DNA from 3 places in the Butyricicoccus sp. AF35-5AC genome. Region 2 is predicted to be linked to each of the others. Evidence: predicted binding sites of a transcription regulator. Region 2 holds the regulator's gene; each other region holds the start of a gene.
What was found. The regulator LexA, encoded in region 2, represses DNA repair genes until DNA is damaged. The targets are predictions, from matches to a motif close to CNAACANNTGTTNG.
Positions count from the first base shown of each region.

Region 1: the regulator LexA is predicted to act here: its motif matches at 1,206-1,219, upstream of iolE (myo-inosose-2 dehydratase).
Region 3: the regulator LexA is predicted to act here: its motif matches at 1,615-1,628, upstream of iolE (myo-inosose-2 dehydratase).

Region 1 covers NZ_QUDX01000006.1:124,126-126,402, forward strand. The annotation lists gene DWZ82_RS09480 (NAD(P)-dependent malic enzyme) at 1-1,014, shown strand, start outside; gene iolE (myo-inosose-2 dehydratase) at 1,261-2,193, shown strand.
Region 2 covers NZ_QUDX01000001.1:8,833-11,109, reverse strand. The annotation lists gene lexA (transcriptional repressor LexA) at 766-1,356, opposite strand; gene DWZ82_RS00040 (Asp23/Gls24 family envelope stress response protein) at 1,654-2,004, shown strand.
Region 3 covers NZ_QUDX01000005.1:215,888-218,164, reverse strand. The annotation lists gene DWZ82_RS08760 (Gfo/Idh/MocA family oxidoreductase) at 1-362, opposite strand, end outside; gene iolE (myo-inosose-2 dehydratase) at 586-1,485, opposite strand; gene DWZ82_RS08750 (helix-turn-helix transcriptional regulator) at 2,031-2,277, shown strand, end outside.

The sequences.
Region 1 (2,277 bases), on a different contig from region 2:
AGCTACACCTATACGCGCCGCCACAATCTGGTTGCGGTCATCACGGACGGCACCGCGGTGCTCGGTCTGGGCGATATTGGTCCGATTGCCGGCATGCCGGTTATGGAGGGCAAGTGTGCGCTGTTCAAGGCGTTCGCTGACGTGGACGCGTTCCCGCTCTGTGTGGCTTCCAAGGATGTGGACGAGATCGTCCGCACCATTCAGCTGATCTCCGGCTCGTTCGGCGGCATCAACCTCGAGGACATCGCGGCTCCGCGCTGCTTTGAGATCGAGCGCCGACTCAAGGAGGTCTGCGACATTCCGGTATTCCACGATGACCAGCATGGCACGGCTGTCTGCTGCGGTGCAGCTCTGCTCAACGCCTGCCGCCTGACCGGCCGCAAGGTGGATGAGATCAAGATGGTTGTCAACGGCTGCGGCGCGGCTGCTATCGCCGTTACCAAGTTCCTGATGTTCCTCGGCGTCAAGCACATCACGATGGTTGAGCGCTTCGGCATCGTCTGCGAGGGCGATGAGCGTCTGAATCCGGCACAGCAGGAGATGGCCAAGGTCACCAACCGCGAGCACATGACAGGAACGCTGGCCGATGCTGTCAAGGGTGCGGACGTATTCTTCGGCATGTCCGCGCCGCAGGTGCTCACAGCCGAGATGGTCTCCACCATGGCAAAGGACCCGATGGTATTCGCTATGGCAAATCCGGTGCCCGAAATCTGGCCGGAGGACGCAAAAAAGGGCGGCGCTGCCGTTGTCGGCACCGGCCGTTCGGACTATCCGAACCAGATCAACAACGTGCTTGCGTTCCCGGGTATTTTCCGTGGCGCACTTGATGTTCGCGCAAGCGACATCAACGAGGAGATGAAGCTGGCAGCGGCTAAGGCGATCGCGGCCTGCGTTTCCGATGAGGAGCTGAACGCGGAGTATATCATGCCGATGGCGTTTGACAAAAAGGTCATCCGTTCGGTAGCAGATGCCGTTGCACAGGCTGCCCGCGATTCCGGTGTGGCCCGTATCTGAGCGCAGCAGACGAAAAGTTACAGATAAGACAAAATCAACCGCGCGGGAACAATCTCGCGCGGTTTTTGCGCAAAAGTGCGTGCACGCACACGCACAAGTTCGCGGAATGACAAAAACAGCGGATTGCACAACTCGGCTTTGTGAAAAAATGCGTTTGACATTTACAGTGCATAAGGGTACAATAAGAATAACAAAAATGCGTTTGTTCTGCGCAGACGCAGAGAGAAGATTATGGAGGGAATAACTATGTTAGATCCGAAGAAAGTAAGACTGGGTATCTGCCCGATCGGCTGGTCCAATGATGATATGTGGGATCTCGGCGACGAGAACACCTTCCAGCAGTGCATCTCTGAGATGAAGCTCGCTGGTTTCGACGGCTGCGAAGTAGGTCACAAGTATCCGGAGGACAAGACCGTCCTCAAGCACATGCTGGACGCCCGCAACCTGACCATCGCTTCCAAGTGGTTCTCCTCTTTCCTGGTTGACAAGCCGTACGAAGAGGTAGAGGCTGAGTTCATCAAGGAGCTGGATTACCTGTCCTACGTTGGCGCTACCGCTATCAACGTATCCGAGCAGTCCGGTTCTATTCAGGGTCAGCTCGATACGCCGGTTCTGGACGACAAGAAGCGCGTTCTGACCGACGAGGAGTGGGATCGCTTCACCACCGGCCTGAACAAGCTGGGCAAGCTGTCCATGGAGAAGTACGGCATCCGCACCTGCTTCCATCATCACATGGGCACCGTATGCCAGACCGTTGAGGAGACTACCCGCCTGATGGAGAACACCGACCCGAAGTATGTATTCCTGTGCTTCGATACCGGTCACTTCACCTTCGCTGGCGAGGATCCGGTAAAGATGCTCGAGAAGTTCGCTGACCGTGTTGGTCACGTTCATCTGAAGAACATGCGTATGCCGCTGGTTGAGAAGGCTCGCGCTGAGCACTGGTCCTTCCTGGATGCAGTTCGCGCAGGCGCTTTCACCGTACCGGGCGATCCGGACGGCTGCGTAGAGTTCGACGCTGTATTCGATCTGCTTGACAAGGCTGGCTACACCGGCTGGATCATGGTAGAGGCAGAGCAGGATCCGGCTAAGGCTAATCCGTTCGAGTATGCTAAGATGGGCCGTGAGTACATCACTGCACACACCGGTCTGGGCGGCGAGGTTGTTCTGAAGAAGTAATTCTTCGCATATCGCGCAATAAAACACGAAACCGGGGGCATTTGCCCTCGGTTTTTTGCGTTCAAAAAAGGATATATGTCGTTA
Region 2 (2,277 bases):
GCTTTACGGGGCGCACGAACCGCGCAGGCGGTTCGCCCATTCTGGGCGGCGCCCTTTTTTCTGCACCAATTGACCGGGGCGCACGAACCGCGCAGACGGTTCGCCCTAACGGGCGGAGCGTTTTTCGCTGAAGTTCAGCGGGGATTCGCCTACGCGGCGGGCGCATAAGAGGGATGGACACCAAAGGTTTCCACCCCTCTTATGAATCTCCCCGTTTCCTCTTAGCACGGCGAAATTTGCAGAACTGAGACTATAAAGGAACGGCAGAGGATTTTTTCTTCCGCAGGACGACTGATAGCCGTCCATGTATCCGCGTATTCGCAGGGTCAGATACCTTACTGCTACACATACGGGCAACTCTACGCTGGGTGCGGCATAACAGTGCCGCACAATTCGTTAGCGCGTTACAATAGACAGGGCCTACGCAAGATAAAAGGTACCAAACGCATAAATTCATAGGTGCCATGCGTTATAACATGCCAAAGGGTTGCGCGACACGAGTATGTCGCGCTTGCGGAGACTGAACCGTCTGCGTAGCAGTACGCTATCTGTGAACTGCGAACAGGTTGCGAAAGACACGCTGTGGTAACTCGACTGCCGTTCCCCTTTTCGAAGCGGTCGCCGCTCTCTGGTCTGCGCCAAACTAACAAACAAAGGGAAACGGGTGAAAATCAGAGGGTGGAAACCGCAGGTGTCTACCCTCTTGTGCGCCCGCGCGGCGTCAGCGCACGTCCCCCGCTCAGCCGGTACTGAAAAAGGCTGCTCTTAATACTCGCGGTAAACCGCCTTCACCACGCCTAAAATCTGGCACCCGGTGCCGTTGATCGGCGGATACGCCGGATTCTCCGGCATGAGCCATACGCCGTCCGGCGTGATGTTGAGCGTCTTGCAGGTAGCCTCATCCTCGAGCAGCGCGATCACGATGTCGCCGTTGCGCGCCTGTATATCCTGCCGGATAATGACCAGATCATCATCCATAATGCCCACGCCGATCATCGAATCGCCGCGAATGCGCAGCGCGTAATACTCGCCGCCTCCCGCTGCCGGTTCGAACGGCACATAGCCGATATGCTCCTCCACCGCGAGGATCGGCATACCGGCGGTGACACGGCCCAGAATCGGCACGCGCGGCACCATGGAAGGGCCGCTGACCGGCGTCAGCGCACGCGATTTATGCTCATTCGGCTCCAGATAACCGGCCTCCTGCAGCTTTTTCAGGTGCGCATGCACGGTGGACGGCGACCGCAGTCCCATCTCTGCACCAATCTCGCGCACCGAAGGCGGATAGCCGTGTTCGAGGGAATAACTGCTTATATAATCCAGTATCTGCTGTTGTTTGGCGGAAATCTTCTTCATTTTCGGCACTCCTCGCTGTTTCCGTCGGAACATACGTTCGTAATTTTATCCTTATTATACCGCAATCCGCCGCAATAAGCAAACATTTGTTTGCATTAACCTGCACGAATTTTCCGCGTTATTCGACACTATCCTTCAATTTATCCATTTTCTGCCGCTGTGTTGAAAAATAACGCAGTTTCATCACCGCATTGCTTGTATTTTACATGATTTTGTTATATCATATAAACAGCAAAAGTATTGATTATTGCAAGGGGACCCGCATTCTGCACCCCTAACTCGCAGGGAGGTTTTTATATGACCATCAAGACCGATCTCGGATATATCGACATTACCAACGAGGTGCTGGCTGGCATTGCCGGTTACGCAGCATCCTCCTGCTTCGGTGTCAAAGGCATGACTATCCGCTCCATGTCGGACGGACTGGCGCACCTGCTCGGACTGGAAAACCAGTCGCGCGGCGTAAAGGTCACCGAGGCTGTGGACGGCGGTGTCAACATCGACCTGCACATTGCAGTCGAGCACGGTGTGAATATTGCCACCGTCTGCCGCTCTATCATCGGCGAGGTACGCTACAACGTTGAGCGCCTGACCGGTGTGGACGTGAAGAACGTCGATATCTATGTAGAGAGTATTAAGGCGGACTGACCTATAGGGGACTTCGCAAGTCCCCTATATACGGAAGTCAGTTCCGGAGAAACTGACTTCCGATACCCGAACGTCGCCGTCCAGGACGGCTGAGTCGGGGTAACAAAACCCACGCACATGTCGCGGGTTTTGTTGCGGCGAAATACGCCGCTGATTGCATGCCGCGGCGTAACCGCGGACGTCTGCGGACGGAGCCAATGGCTCGGATTGCCCGAAGGAAATCCTGCCATGCGGTTACGGTTTGCAAGCAAACCGAAATCTTATTACGCGCAA
Region 3 (2,277 bases), on a different contig from region 2:
AAGGTCAGCTCCGGGTGAGCGGCGATGATGGCCTCGGCCTCCTTGCACTTTTCAACCGTGTCCGCCAGCGGCTTCTCGCAGAAAACGTGCTTGCCTGCGTCCATCGCAATCTTGATCATCTCAACGTGAGAAGCGGTGTTGGTGATGATGGCAACGGCCTCAACGTTCGGGTCAGCGCACAGATCCTTCGGGTCGTTGTAAACGGCGGTTACGCCCAGTTCTTCAGCGACCTGCTTTGCGCGGTCGAAGTTTGCGTCTGCGATAGCTACCAGTTCCGAACCCGGAACGCGGTTTGCAATGTTGCAGGCGTGCTCATAACCCAGACGGCCTACACCGATGATACCGATCTTCAGTTTTTTCATAGTAATACTCTCCTTTGCGATCTTTTCTTGCTCTTTTTATTAAGGCAACACCGCACAATTAAAGCTGCGGCGCTTTGCGGAAATTTTGTGCCCTGACTTTGTTGCGATTTCACGGTAATACGTCAAGTATTACCGCAAAACCGCGCCTCGTCAGTACGCAAAATTTACTCGCAAATCGCTCTTGTCCAATTATGCGGTATTGCCTTGAAAATAATGGGTTAACTTACAGTCCGGTGTGCTCCTTGACGTAGGCGCGGGCCATGCGGGCGTACTCGAGCGGATTTGCGATAGCCGGATCCTGCTCAGCCTCTACGACCAGCCAGCCCTCGTAGTTGTACTCGTCGAGCAGCTTGAATACGGTCGGGAAGTCTACGCAGCCTTCCGGGTCGCCGGGAACGGTGAACACGCCTTCCGGAATCGAACGGAGGAAGCTCTTGTTCTCAGCGTAGCACTTGTCCATTGCAGGCTTGCGGACATTTTTGAGATGGACATGGCCGATGCGGTCGTGGTGCTTCTTGAGAATTTCGATCGGGTCCTCGCCGGAGAAGGTGAGATGACCGGTATCGTAAATCATGCTGACGTACTTCGGGTCAGTCATAGCGAGCATACGGTCGATTTCGTCGGTCTTCTGCACGGTAGTCGTCATGTGATGATGGTACACGATCTTCATGCCGCTGTCATAAGCGATCTTGCCGAGGTGATCCAGACCCTTGGTCAGTACCTCCCACTCATCGTCGTTCAGCACCTTCTTGTTGGAAAGCGGAGTGTTCCACTGATGCTGAATGGAGAACGACTGATCGGATGTGTTGATAATCGTAGCACCGATCGACTTCAGGAAGTTCATGTGGTCAACGAACGCACGCTCGTTCTGCCACATCGGCAGTTCATTTAAGTAGGTGCTGATCCAGCCGGTGATGGCGGAAATACCGCGGCGGCCAAACTCCTTATTCAGAATCGCCGGATCACGCGGGAACTGGCAGCCGATCTCGGTGCCAACATAACCGGTCAGAGCGATTTCACTGATCGTCTGCAGGAAGCTGTTTTCAGCACCCATCTCCGGCATGTCGTCCTCGGTCCATGCAATAGGCGCGATACCGATTTTAACCTTTTTGGGATCTAACATAATGCTTCGTCCTTTCATTCTTGTTGTATCTCACAACTGAGCTGTGAGATTCTTTCTTCTCTTTGTGCTTATAGTTTAGCAGATATGGCGAACGGTTTCTTTTAGATTCTTGGCTTGATTCAAAAAACGGAAACTTTTTTTCGGACACCCGAAAATCCCATATATATAATATATTAGAGGTAAAAGCGGCGGTAAAAATGCACAGTATTTTTTCGGAGCGGGTTTGAGGCTGTGCGCCTGTTTTTATAAATCCTGCTTTTTGCCGGTCGGAGACCGCCGAATCGGCAGGTTTGCGAAAGCTGAAAAACCGCAGAGAAACATACGGAAGATTCTCGGTCGGATATGCTATACTATAAATAAGCGAGAACAAAAAACAAGAATCTGCAAATAGCAAGAATTTATAATTATTCTCAGCCCGACCGCAAAAAAGCACGATATACGGCGGTCTGCAAAAGCAAATATGTGCTAGCGCACAACGGACCCGTGTGCTATACTTTTATAAGAGTAAAATCACCGTCAGAGAAAGAGAGGAGCTGCAAAAAACTATGCCGAAGGCAAGCCTGAACGTACAGTGCTTTGTAGAGAAGGAAGTTAAATCAATTTTTGAGGGGGAGAATCAGCCGAAGCTGCTTTACGTCAGTGAAATCCGACCGGATGCCAGTGCGCATCCGCGTGTCATGCATGCGCATGAGGATTTTGTCGAGCTGATTCTCATTTGCAGCGGTTCAAGTGAATACCTGATTCACGATAAAAAAGTCATCATCAAGCCGGGTGATCTGCTCGTATACAACG